Regions from separate parts of the Aquamicrobium sp. YD-1-mutant5 genome, predicted to be linked through region 1. Evidence: predicted binding sites of a transcription regulator. Region 1 holds the regulator's gene; the other holds the start of a gene.
What was found. The regulator LexA, encoded in region 1, represses DNA repair genes until DNA is damaged. The targets are predictions, from matches to a motif close to TGTTCNNNNTGTGTTCNG.

Region 1 (6,826 bases):
GCCCGGGACTATGAGGCCGGCGCCGCCGCCTGCCTTTCGGTGCTGACGGATGGACCGTCTTTTCAGGGCGCCCCGGAATATCTGACCCGCGCGCGTGAGGCTGTCAGCCTTCCCGCGCTGCGAAAGGATTTTCTGTTCGACACCTATCAGGTGCATGAGGCGCGCGCATGGGGGGCGGATGCGATCCTCATCATCATGGCAAGCGTCGATGATGCCACCGCGCAGGCGCTCGAAGACACCGCCTTTTCGCTCGGTATGGACGCACTGATCGAGGTGCATGACGAGGAAGAAACGGTGCGTGCGCTTCGCCTTTCCTCGCGCCTCATCGGCATCAACAACCGCAATCTGCGCACCTTCGAAACCTCGCTGGAAACGAGCGAACGTCTTGCCCCGATGATTCCGGCCGACAGGCTGCTCGTCGGCGAGAGCGGCATCTTCACCAATGAGGACTGCAAGCGGCTGGCCCGGAGCGGCATCGGCACTTTCCTCGTTGGCGAAAGCCTGATGCGTCAGGATGACGTTACCAGTGCCACGCGCATTCTTCTTGGGCTCGAATCAGGCGAGGCATAGCTGCCGTGAGCGAACGCCCCTCTCCGGCCGGAACCGGCCTGACGCATATTGGCGCTTCCGGAGAAGCGCATATGGTCGATGTCGGCGGCAAGGCCGAGACCGTACGGGAGGCCGTCGCCGAGGGCAGCGTTCGCATGCAGGCCGAGACGCTGGCCATGATCCTCGCAGGCAACGCCAAGAAAGGCGATGTCCTGTCGACAGCGCGCATAGCCGGCATCATGGCCGCCAAGAAGGCGCACGAGCTCATCCCGCTCTGCCATCCGCTGCTGCTCACCAAGGTCAGCGTCGACATTGAGCCGGATCACGATCTGCCGGGCCTCAGGGTTCAGGCTCTGGCGCGCGTTACCGGCAAGACCGGCGTTGAAATGGAGGCTCTGACGGCTGCGTCCGTCGCCTGCCTCACCATCTACGACATGGCCAAGGCCGTGGATCGCGCGATGATCATTTCCGACATCAGGCTTACCTCCAAGACCGGAGGAAAATCAGGCGACTACAAGGCAGAGGCCTGACATGGCGCTGGTCCCGCTGGAAACGGCGCTGCAACGCCTTCTGGAGGATGTCGGGCCCCTCGGTGGTGAAAGCGTGCCCCTGAACGATGCGTATGATCGCGTGCTTTCCGAGTCGATCGTGGCGCTGCGCACGCAGCCTCCCTTCAACGCCTCGGCAATGGATGGCTATGCCATGCGGGGCGCCGACGCGCAGATCACGGGCAGTGAGCTGGCCGTCATCGGCGAAGTGGCCGCTGGCAGCATGTTTTCAGGCTCTGTCGAAGCCGGCCAGTGCGTGCGCATCTTCACCGGCGCGCCCCTACCCGCGGGAACCGATACGGTCGTTATTCAGGAAAATGTCGACAGGCCGGCAGATGGCGTGATCCGCCTGCGTGAGCCGACCGCTGCCGGTCGCAATGTGCGGCGCGCCGGTCTGGATTTCACGACTGGCGACCTTCTCGTCGAAAAAGGCCATCTGATGCGCGCCAGCGCGCTTTCGCTCGCCGCTTCGGCCAATCACGCGCGCCTCACGGTCGTCAGACGGCCACTGGTCGCCATCATCGCCACCGGCGACGAATTGCGCCTGCCTGGAAGCGAACTGGGACCGGGTCAGATCATTTCATCCAACAGCTATGGCATCGCAGCCGCGGCCCGCGCCGTGGGCGCCGATGTTCTCGATCTCGGCATCGCACCAGATCGCGAGGATGCAATCTCGGCGCTGGTGAAACAGGCTGTTGCGGCCGGTGCGAACGTCATCGTCACATCTGGCGGAGCCTCCGTGGGCGATCACGATCTCGTTCACAAGGTTCTGACGCGCGAAGGCATGACGCTCGACTTTTGGCGGATCGCCATGCGGCCCGGCAAGCCGCTGATGTTCGGCAGAATGGACAACATCAGATGTCTGGGCCTGCCCGGAAATCCCGTGGCGAGCCTCGTCTGCTCGCAGCTTTTCCTGAAACCTCTGCTCGCCCGCCTTGGCGGCCGCCCTTTCCGTCAGGACATCAGGACAGCGACGCTCGGGGCACCGGTTTCAGCCAACGACCATCGTCAGGACTATGTTCGTGCAGCCATTGAGGAACGCGACGGCCAGCTGATTGCCACGCCCTTCGGTGTGCAGGATTCTTCCATGCTGCGCACCATGGCCGCATCAGGGGGACTGGTCATACGCGCCCCCTTCCAGCCGGCATCGGAAATCGGCGATCCCTGCCAGTTGATGATGATCGGCTGAAGCCGTCCCCGGTCGTTCTGATTTTAAGCGGTTGCGGAACACAACTGGAACATATAGTGTTTGTTCCGGGTTTGTTTTCCGATTCTGGATTCGCCGCTGCCGGGGGAACCTATGCTGACGCGCAAGCAACATGAACTGCTTCTCTTTATCCATGAGCGGTTGAAGGAGAGTGGCATTCCGCCCTCTTTCGACGAAATGAAGGAAGCGCTGGACCTTGCCTCGAAGTCGGGCATCCATCGCCTGATCACCGCACTGGAAGAACGTGGGTTTATCCGTCGCCTGCCCAATCGGGCGCGTGCGCTGGAAGTGCTGCGCCTGCCAGATTCCATTGCCCCCGGTCTGAACAGTGCGCGAAAATTTTCACCCAGCGTCATTCAGGGAAGCCTCGGGCAGCCGGCAAAGGATGTTCGCAAGCCGCAGATCGCCAGCAATGAGGATGACAGCGCCTCGGCGGTTTCCATCCCCGTGATGGGGCGGATCGCTGCGGGTGTTCCGATCGATGCGATCCAGCACAAGACACATTCCATTTCGGTGCCGCCGGAAATGCTGTCGGGCGGCGAGCATTATGCCCTCGAAGTTCGGGGCGACTCCATGATCGAAGCCGGCATTTTCGATGGCGATACCGTCATCATCCGCAACGGCGATACAGCCACCCCGGGCGATATAGTCGTGGCACTCGTTGACGAGGAGGAAGCAACCCTGAAGCGGTTCCGTCGCAAAGGCGCCTCCATCGCGCTTGAAGCCGCCAATCCGGCTTACGAAACCCGGATTTTCGGACCCGACCGCGTCAAGGTGCAAGGCAGGCTGGTCGGATTGATCCGCCGTTACTGATCCGGAAATGAAACAGAACGAACCGGATTTTTTGCCTTCCATCCGTTCTGAGGAACATTGTTTATCAGCATCTTAAAACAACATCCTGAGGAAATGATTGAAATGTTGAGGTCGCCATTTGAGCGCTCTCAAAGCGTTGATCGCCGATAGCTAAAGGGCACTTTACGACCTGTACGATCGGTGAGCAGATTTTAGCTCCATAGGCGAGCGGCCCGTCCAGCTATCTGTCACGATGGTCGATTTTCCTGCGTAACTGGGTCTGCATTTGATCCACCCGCAGAAACGGACCTGCCAGACGAGGCGGAAACCGTTCCGGATACGCCCTGTCTTTATCGCTTATTCGATCTTGTCCGGGGCTGAGAGAACAGGCGTTTCCGCAGGTGCTGAGGCAACTTTTCTCTCATAGGGCGGCAAGCCACGTGCTTCCCGCGAGTATCGGCGCTGGGTGTGCCATGGCCGATAATCCCCTTCGATTGCGAAGCGCACCTTTGGCTCTCCGATGATTGGCAATGAATTTCCGACTGGAACACCAGAAGCAGCGTCGACCTTTTCCAGATAGACTTCGGCACTTCCCTTTTGCGCCAGCTTCCGACGGGTCACCACAATTGCCTGAGATTTTCGGCACGGGTTACGCATCACCGCGTCCTCGATCACGATGACTGTTGCATGGGCACATGCTTTGGCGGCCATACCCGCATCCTGAACCTGCACGACAAGCAGACCAGAGGGACTGCGCAAAGCACATGTTTTCTCGGAGCATACAAACCCTGCTGCTTTGCTTTCCTGCCTCGCAGGAGCGATAAAATCCTGCAGAAAAATACCCTCGTCCGGCGGCTTTACGCGGGTTGGCGGCAATATCGTTTCTGCATCCATCGCCCGGCTCCAGTTATCCATGGTGAAGGCACTCGGGCGGGGGCGGTTGACCGCAACCTGCCCCCCTTCCATGGCGACGGCAATCAGCCGGGCATCTTCTGAAATGAGAATGTCAGGCGTTCGGGCAGAGCCAAGCGTCAGCATACTGCCTATGGCGAATGGCAGTGCGACAAGGCGCAGCCATGTTGTCGTCATCGTTGCAATCACCAGCGCAATCGTCGCCAGAAGCACTGCCTCGGGTGGAATCAGCCCGATCGCGTCGACTGGCGACATGTCCGCGATCTTTTCGGAAAGGAAAATCACTGCCGTCAGCCCCTTGCCCATGATTTGCAAGAGAGGGCCATCCAGCCCGAAAGGCATGGCGAGCGATGCAAAAACGGCAAATGGCATGACGATGATCGAGACGACGGGCATCACCGCCAGATTGGCCAGCAGGCTGAGCGGTGCAATGCGCTGAAAATGCCATGCCGCGTAGAGGGTCGTGGCAACGCCGGCAACCACGGACGTTGCGGCAAGGCCAACCATCATGGTGACCAGAGCGCGGATCAGCGACCGAGCGAGACCGGACTTTTTGTAAACCCGCGCAACAGGTCGGCGCGCCTTGTAGTCCGACCATGCCGCATAGGCGCCGACCAGCGCCGCCGTTGCCGCGAACGACATCTGAAAACTCGGCCCCACCACCTCATGGGGCGTGACCAGGATGACGATGATCGCCGAAATAGCGAGATTGCGCATGGTCAGCGCGCTGCGGTCGAACAGCACGGCCACCAACATCACGGCCAGCATGATGAACGAGCGCACGGCAGCCACCACCATGCCGGATATCAGCAGGTAGGCGAAAATCGCAAAAAGCGCGGTAAGGGCTGCATATTTCCTGACCGGATGACGGGAGGAAAAATCCGGGAATGCGGCGAACAATCCGCGCATCAATCCCATCACCGTACCCGCCACCAGCGCCATATGCAGGCCGGATATGGAGATGATGTGATAGATGCCGGTCTTGCGCATTGCCTCGTTTATCTCTTCTGGAATGCCCGCCCGCACCCCGACGATCAGCGCTGCCGCGATCTCGCCTTCTGGCCCGCCGATGCTGTGCCTGATGCGCCCGGCAACCGCCTGCCGCCCCCGCTCGATCGCTGCACTGACGCGGGTAGCCAGCGGCGCGACAGTCTGCTCGGACAGCTTTGGTCCGGAGAGAAAGAAACCGCTCGCGCCAATGCCACCAAAATAGTTGGAAAAGGATGTGTCGTAGCTGTCCGGCCGAATCGGCCCGCTCGGCGGCAGCAGGCGGACGAGACCGGTCACATCCGAGCCCGCTGCTATCTCCGGCGGCAGGTTGCGGGCGGAAATTCGTACCCGTTCCGGCTGGTAGCGTAGTTTCGGCCTCTCTGTGGAGACGACATCGATCGTCAGACGCTTGCGCCCGCTCGCCATGTCCTCAATTTCCACGACCCTCCCGGTGAGTCGGACGGTGATGTCGGAGCCAATTACCCGCGTATCCAGACGCCATGTCTGAAATTTGGAGAGGGTGACACCGGAAATGCAAAACAGAAGAGCCAGGCAACACAGATGAATTTTGTGATGTCTGCGCACGGCCCATGTCAAAAACGCAAAAGCCCCGGTCAGACCAAGCAGCACAGTCCATCGAGGTTCATGAGACATCGAAAAGTACAATACGACGCCAATGGACAGGAACACGGGCACGAGAAGAAAGCCGGCTCCACGCTCCATTTCCAGCGCAAACGCCATTGAAGCAGATCGTCCGAATCTGCGTAGTTGCAGCGTGACATGTGCTGCCTGCAGGAATCGCGATTGCCGTGAAGGCAGTGGAGCAGGCTCGGAAGAAAGTGCGGGAGAAGTATCCTGCGGAAGGGCGGGCACCTGCGGCGCCGGCGATGCCGTTGCCTCCGGCAGAGCAAAAAGATTTCGCTCACTGACGTCAAAAGGCGCATTCTTTGCGCCGTGACTGCCGGCCGACGACAAAGTCACCAAGCCTCCCCCTTGCACCCCTCACCTCCTATGCTACATGAACGCGCAAACAGCGAAAGTCCGGCAGCTGGCTTTCGTCACCTCGCGAGAACTGAATGTCTGACAAGGTCGTCACCCGCTTCGCCCCCTCGCCTACGGGCTTCCTGCATATAGGCGGTGCGCGCACTGCGCTGTTCAACTGGCTTTATGCCCGCCACACCGGCGGCACCATGTTGCTGCGCATCGAGGATACGGATCGGGAACGCTCCACAGATGCAGCTACCGCTGCGATTCTCGAAGGCCTGAGCTGGCTTGGATTGAAATGGGAAGGCGATCCCGTATCGCAGTATGAGCGCGCCGGCCGGCACCGCGAGGTGGCGGAAGAGCTCGTTCGTCTGGGCAAGGCCTACTACTGTTACGCCAGGCCGGCGGAACTGGAAGAAATGCGCGAAAAGGCACGCGCCGAAGGGCGCCCGCCACGCTATGACGGCCGCTGGCGCGATCGTGACCCTTCCGAAGCGCCCGCGGGCGTTCCCGGCGCAATCCGCATCAAGGCACCCATCGAGGGAGAAACCCTCGTGCGCGATCTCGTTCAGGGCGATGTGCGCTTCCCGAACAAGGATCTCGACGACTTCATCATTCTGCGCTCGGATGGAAATCCAACCTACATGCATGCAGTGGTGGTGGACGACCACGACATGGGCGTCACCCACATCATCCGCGGCGATGACCATCTCACCAACGCGGCACGGCAGACCATCATCTATGATGCCATGGGCTGGCAGGTGCCGGAGATGGCGCATATCCCGCTCATTCACGGTGCAGATGGCGCAAAGCTTTCCAAGCGCCACGGTGCGCTCGGCGTGGA
Region 2 (6,826 bases), on a different contig from region 1:
AGCCAGAAATAGAGAAAGCCGAGCACCAGCATCAGCGCGATGGAGATACGCCGGCTGCGCAGCAGAAGCCGGGCAATGTCGTGCTCTCCCTTTTCATCACCGGGCGAGGTTCTGCGCAGCGCAAGCGGCACCACGATATGGTTCGAGACCATGATCGAGAGAGCGATCGACGCAACGATGATCATCGATGTGGCACTGGAAAAACCGCCGATGAAGGCAAAAAGCGCCAACGCATCGTGGCCCGTCATCATCGGCAAGGTGAGAACGAACATGTCGGGGTTCGATCCCGCGGGCATGGTCGAAAGCCCATAGAGCGCAATCGGCAGGATGAAGACGCTCATTGCCAGCATGTAGCAGGGGAAGGCCCAGCTCGCAGTGCGCAGATGATCCTCGTTCGAATTCTCCACCACGGTGATCTGGAACTGGCGCGGCAGGCAGATGACGGCACAGGCCGACAGGAACAGAACGGCCACCCAGCGGCTGCCAAAAGTGTCCGCTTCATGGATGCGCACGCCGGCCTCGACCGCGCGGGCATAAATGTCGCCGATGCCGTCGCTGACGCCGTAGATCACGAAAATGCCGACCGCCAGCAATGCCAGCAGCTTTACCACAGCCTCGAAGGCAATCGCCGCCACAACGCCCGGGTGCTGTTCGCGCGCGTCGACATTACGGGTGCCGAAGAGAATGGTGAACACGGCCATGCCGATGGCGACACCCAGCGCCAGCGTCACCTCGTCCAGCGTGGCAAGATGATCCGCCCCGGTTCCCTTGGCGACCGAAACGGTCTGGATGGAGGTGGTGATCGCCTTGAGCTGGAGGGCGATGTAAGGTGTGATGCTCACCACCGCGATCAGCGTGACCAGCACGGCAAGCCGGCTCGACTTTCCGTAGCGGGACGACAGGAAGTCGGCGATGGAAGTGATGTGCTGGCTATGGGCGATGCGGATCAGCTTGCGCAGCAAAAACCACCAGCCGACGAAGACCAGCGTCGGCCCCATATAGATGGCCATGAACTCCAGCCCGCTTCGGGCGGCGGTTCCGACCGCGCCATAGAAGGTCCAGCTTGTGCAGTAGACGGATATCGACAGCGTATAGATGGCAGGAGAGCTGAGGAAACCGGCATTGCCGCTCTTGGCGCGGGCATCTGAAATATAGGCCAGCAGAAACAGAAGCCCGACATAGCCGACAGCCGTCAGGATGACGAAGTCCGGCGACAGCATCAGGCATGCCCCGGGGGCTCGGGTGGCACAGCCGGACCCGTTTCCGGCAGGGATTTGGCAGGTGTCTCCCGAAACTGACGCCCGCGCGACAGCAGCACAGCGCCTGCAATCACCAGAAACCAGACCCCGAACAGGTACAGCACCTCAACAGGCACGCCGAACGGACCAAGCATGCCTGCAAACAGGTTGAGGAATGGCGGCAGCAGCAGAACCACTCCGAAGAAAGGCACAAGAGCCGCGACGTCCTCGCGCTCGGTCCGTTCCTCCCTGGGTGCCGGAGTGCTAGACATGCGCTGCCGGGCGCGGCTGGTTGTCGAGAATGCGCCTGACGGCATCCACGACCTCGCCATTTGCGTAAGGCTTGGTGATGAAGCCGTCGGCTTTCAGGTCCATGGCGGCCTGCCGGTCATATTGCTGGCCGCGCGCCGTCAGGATCACCACGAAAGTATCGGCGAACAGTTCATTGGCGCGCAAGGTCTTGAGCACTTCCAGCCCGCCACGCTTGGGCAGCATGATGTCGAGCAGAACCATACGCGGCCGAAAACGGTGCGCGGCCTCAAGCGCGGCCTCGCCATCGCGCGCCACGCCGACGGACCAGCCGCAACGCGTGAGAATGAACTCAAGCGATTCCGATATCGCCGGCTCGTCCTCGACTATAAGAATGTCCGTCATCACAGCAGCCCCTCCCAAGGCTGTGAACGGGCTCGTCTTGCCATCCGGGGATGGCATGCGCCGGAACATTGAACGCCCGGTCTTTTTATTTGTCCCCTATCCCAGTCGAAACCGGCCAGTAAATCAAGTCATCTAAAGTCGTGGTCCAGCGAACATCATCCTTCCCAAGTTTCAGATCACGTTCGGCCTGATTATCACCGGAACTTCCGTCACCGGACGTGAGATCTGCAGGCCTTTGTTTTTCCAAACAATTTTATAAGAATAAGCGTTTCCGCGCTGCTCAAATGACGGCTGGACATAGTTTTCCGGCTATCGCTGACCCAAAAGAATGAAAAACGCCGCGCGGCCTTTCGGTCGGCGGCGTTTTTCTGGTTTTGATCTCAGTCGCCCCATGCCGGGGTCAGCCCCTCAGGCCAGTGGTCACGCCTTCAGGCATTGCTCGGTTTGCCGGCAGCCGATCAGAACGGAATTTCGTCGTCGAGGTCGCGCGAGCCGCCACCACCCATTCCGCCGCCACGCGAGCCGCCGAAATCGCCGGAGCCGGACTGGCCGAAATCGGAACCGCGCCCACCGCCACCGCCGCCGGAATAACCGCCGCGATCGTAGCCGACCTGACCGCCGCCTTCACCCTGCCCGCGCGCGTCGAGCATCTGCAGTTCACCGCGGAACTTCTGCAGCACGATCTCTGTCGTGTAGCGCTCCTGACCGTTCTGGTCCTGCCATTTGCGGGTCTGGAGCTGGCCCTCGATGTAAACCTTCATGCCCTTTTTCAGGTACTGCTCGGCCACCTTGGCAAGGTTATCGTTGAAGATGACGACGCTGTGCCATTCGGTTTTCTCCTTGCGCTCGCCCGACATCTTGTCGCGCCAGCTTTCGGAGGTGGCAATACGCAGGTTGACGACCGGATCACCGGAGTTCAGGCGCCTGATTTCCGGATCAGCACCCAGATTGCCAACCAGTATGACCTTATTGACGCTGCCCGCCATGACGCTGTCTCCACGCTCGTCCTAAATTGGAAGTCGCTTACCTTACAGTCTGCCGCGCCGTTTGGCCCGCACGGTCCTGCTGTTTCCCCAAAAGGTTTTTTTGTTCTCTTTTTGTTCGTTATTTTTCAACCAATGTCAATGCCGATTGGCACTCTGGCACACGTCTCTGTGAACCATAAAGGAGACCAGCGCTCTGGAACAGCCATCCACATCCGCTTATATCAGGCTCATGAACCACGTTTCAGCAGCTTTCCTCTGCGTCCTGCCCGTGCTTGTGGCTGCCAGCCCGGCCCTTTCCGGCAGCAGGCAGACACCGGCGACAACGCCCGCTCAGACGAACACCGACCTGCCCGGCGTGGACCTCAGTTTCAGCATCGTAACGCCTTTGCCGCCCGAACCGGACGATACGCCCCGTCCCGGCCAACTCGGTCAGTTCAGGGTCGGGAATTTCGATGTGAAGGTTTCAGGCAAACTCACCTTCGATGTCGGCGTCGGCAACCTGCCTCCAGCCAAACGCTGAACTTCAGCCGAAAAAACTTCTCCAGAGGCGACAAAGCAGCAGTCTGCTCCTCATGCCTTCACAAAAAGACAAGCTCCTGACGCTGGCATTGCAGCATCAGGAGCTTTTTATGGGCTTTCCCATAATGCCGGGAGCATTTTACCGGCTTTTCCTCGGATGCTTCGCGGCGTTCAACCGACGATCCGACTAAAGTCTCTGATTTTCGGGGGAACGGCCAGGCTCCGGCTTCACGATGAAAATCTTCACCTGCCAGATGGCTGACCGCGGTTCCGCTCAGGCGCGAAACCAGTTCGAACTGTCAGGTGGGGTCATACCTCGCTCCTTCTGTTCGTTTCCACGCATGATCGAAAGCACTTCATCCGCAGGCGCACCATCCATCCCGCGACTTTTCGCAGATGCCATGCGCCTTCCGGAGATCAGCCCCGTAAGGCGATCGGCTTCCGTTCCTGAAATCTGGCGCTTCTGTTACCCTACGTCAACCGCCCAAAGCGCCAGCAGCCAAAATGTGAACTTTATAACAGCATACCCGCCCTTTATGTCAGGAGGCTGTTCATTTTTTGTTCTTTTCACTTGCCTGCCCCGCTGAAAGGCGCGTAAACCCTCAGGCGGAAAGTCGCGGCATCTCTCGAAACCGCGCAGGAACGACCTATATTCACGGAGGACGGGCAAGCCCGCCATTCCGAAACATCCAGTCGAGGCGGCGGAGCGGCCATGGCCGACCATAAGTTTATTTCCATTCGCGGTGCCCGCGAGCACAATCTCAAGAATGTCGATCTCGACCTGCCCCGCGACTCTCTGGTCGTGATGACCGGCCTGTCGGGCTCAGGCAAGTCATCGCTGGCCTTCGACACCATCTATGCCGAAGGCCAGCGCCGCTATGTGGAAAGCCTGTCGGCCTATGCCCGGCAGTTCCTCGAAATGATGCAGAAGCCGGACGTCGATCAGATCGACGGCCTGTCGCCGGCCATCTCCATCGAGCAGAAGACGACCTCGAAGAACCCGCGCTCCACCGTCGGCACGGTCACCGAGATCTACGACTACATGCGCCTGCTTTTCGCGCGCGTGGGCGTTCCCTATTCGCCGGCCACCGGCCTGCCCATCGAAAGCCAGACCGTTTCGCAGATGGTCGATCGCATTCTGGCACTGGACGAAGGCACCAGGCTTTTTCTCCTTGCCCCCATCGTTCGTGGCCGGAAGGGCGAATACCGCAAGGAGCTTCTGGAACTCCAGAAAAAGGGCTTCCAGCGCGTCAAGGTCGACGGAACTTTCTACGAGATCGCCGACGTTCCGGCGCTGGACAAGAAGTACAAGCACGACATCGATGTCGTGGTGGACCGCATCGTCGTGCGGCCCGATCTTGCGACGCGCCTCGCCGATTCCATGGAAACCGCGCTGCGGCTGGCCGATGGGCTGGCGGTGGCCGAACTTGCCGACAAGCCGCTGCCTCCGGAAGAAACCGCCGGTGGTGGCGGCGCTAATAAGTCGGCCAACGACACCCATGAGCGGATCCTGTTTTCCGAGAAATTCGCCTGCCCGGTTTCCGGCTTCACCATCCCGGAGATCGAGCCGCGTCTGTTTTCGTTCAACAATCCCTTCGGCGCCTGCCCGACCTGTGACGGGCTGGGCAACCAGCGCGCCATCGATCCCAATCTCGTCGTTCCCGACGACAATGTGACGCTGCGTGATGGCGCCGTCGCCCCGTGGGCGAAATCCAGTTCGCCCTATTATGCACAGACACTGGAGGCGCTGGGCGCGGCTTACGGGTTCAGGCTCGCCGACAAGTTCAGCGCGCTGCCCGAGGAAGGGCGCAACGCCATATTGCATGGCACCGGCAAGCGCGAGATAGCCTTCGATTACAATGACGGCCTGCGCGCCTACAAGACGACCAAGACCTTCGAAGGCGTCATTCCCAATCTGGAACGGCGCTGGAAGGAGACGGAATCGGCGTGGATGCGCGAGGAGATCGAGCGCTACATGTCGGCCACCCCCTGCCCGGCCTGCGGCGGCTATCGCCTCAAGCCCGAAGCGCTGGCGGTGAAGATCGCCGGCAGGCATATCGGCGAAGTCACCGAGCTTTCGATCCGCAAGGCTGATCTGTGGTTCAACGAGCTGCCGGGGCTTCTCAACGACAAGCAGAACGAGATCGCGCTGCGCATCCTCAAGGAAATCCGCGAGCGTCTGCGCTTTCTCAACGATGTCGGCCTCGACTATCTGACCCTGTCGCGCAATTCCGGCACGCTTTCGGGCGGCGAAAGCCAGCGCATTCGCCTCGCCAGCCAGATCGGCTCCGGCCTCACCGGCGTTCTGTATGTGCTGGACGAACCCTCCATCGGCCTGCACCAGCGCGACAACACCCGCCTGCTCGATACGCTCAAGCATTTGCGCGACCTCGGCAATACGGTCATCGTCGTCGAGCATGACGAGGACGCGATCCTGCATGCCGACTATGTGGTCGATATCGGTCCCGCCGCCGGCGTGCATGGCGGACGCGTGATCGCGCAGGGAACGCCGCGCGAGATCATGGCCAACCCGAACTCGATCACCGGCAAATATCTGTCCGGCGAAATGGAGATCGCCACGCCGGCCGAGCGTCGCAAAGGCAAAAAGGGCAAGCGCATCAGGGTCGTGGGCGCGCGCGGCAACAATCTGAAGAATGTAACGGCGGAAATTCCGCTCGGCACCTTCACCGCCATCACCGGCGTTTCGGGCGGCGGCAAGTCCACTTTCCTGATCGAGACGCTGTTCAAGGCCGCGTCGCGCCGCATCATGGGTTCGCGGGAGCATCCGGCCGAGCACGACCGCATCGAAGGGCTGGAGTTCCTCGACAAGGTCATCGACATCGACCAGAGCCCGATCGGGCGCACGCCGCGTTCCAATCCCGCCACCTACACGGGTGCTTTCACGCCGATCCGCGACTGGTTTTCAGGCCTGCCGGAGGCCAAGGCGCGCGGCTATCAGCCAGGCCGCTTTTCCTTCAACGTCAAGGGCGGCCGCTGCGAAGCGTGTCAGGGCGATGGCGTCATCAAGATCGAGATGCACTTCCTGCCGGATGTCTACGTCACCTGCGATGTCTGCCACGGCAAGCGCTATAATCGCGAAACGCTGGACGTCACCTTCAAGGGCAAGTCCATCGCCGACGTTCTCGACATGACGGTGGAGGAAGGTGTCGAATTCTTTTCGGCAGTGCCCGGCGTTCGTGACAAGCTGCAGACGCTCAAGGATGTCGGTCTTGGCTATATTCGCATAGGCCAGCAGGCGACCACGCTTTCCGGCGGCGAGGCACAGCGTATCAAGCTGGCCAAGGAACTGTCGCGCAAAGCAACCGGCAAGACGCTCTACATCCTCGACGAGCCGACCACCGGCCTGCATTTCCATGACGTGGCAAAGCTGCTCGAAGTGCTGCAGGAACTGGTCGAACAGGGCAACAC

Region 2: a site for LexA is predicted at 2,980-2,997, ahead of ssb (single-stranded DNA-binding protein). Genes of this name have one in related genera too.

What each region holds. Positions count from the first base shown of each region.
Region 1 covers NZ_JCAKKP010000001.1:344,081-350,906, reverse strand. Annotated here, with positions in the region: gene trpC (indole-3-glycerol phosphate synthase TrpC) at 1-570, shown strand, start outside; gene moaC (cyclic pyranopterin monophosphate synthase MoaC) at 576-1,079, shown strand; gene AC5XE7_RS01685 (molybdopterin molybdotransferase MoeA) at 1,081-2,286, shown strand; gene lexA (transcriptional repressor LexA) at 2,398-3,117, shown strand; gene AC5XE7_RS01675 (ComEC/Rec2 family competence protein) at 3,454-5,979, opposite strand; gene gltX (glutamate--tRNA ligase) at 6,075-6,826, shown strand, end outside.
Region 2 covers NZ_JCAKKP010000014.1:64,553-71,378, reverse strand. Annotated here, with positions in the region: gene AC5XE7_RS16875 (ATP-binding protein) at 1-1,220, opposite strand, end outside; gene AC5XE7_RS16870 (hypothetical protein) at 1,220-1,510, opposite strand; gene AC5XE7_RS16865 (response regulator transcription factor) at 1,503-1,892, opposite strand; gene ssb (single-stranded DNA-binding protein) at 2,351-2,878, opposite strand; gene AC5XE7_RS16855 (hypothetical protein) at 3,108-3,398, shown strand; gene uvrA (excinuclease ABC subunit UvrA) at 4,110-6,826, shown strand, end outside.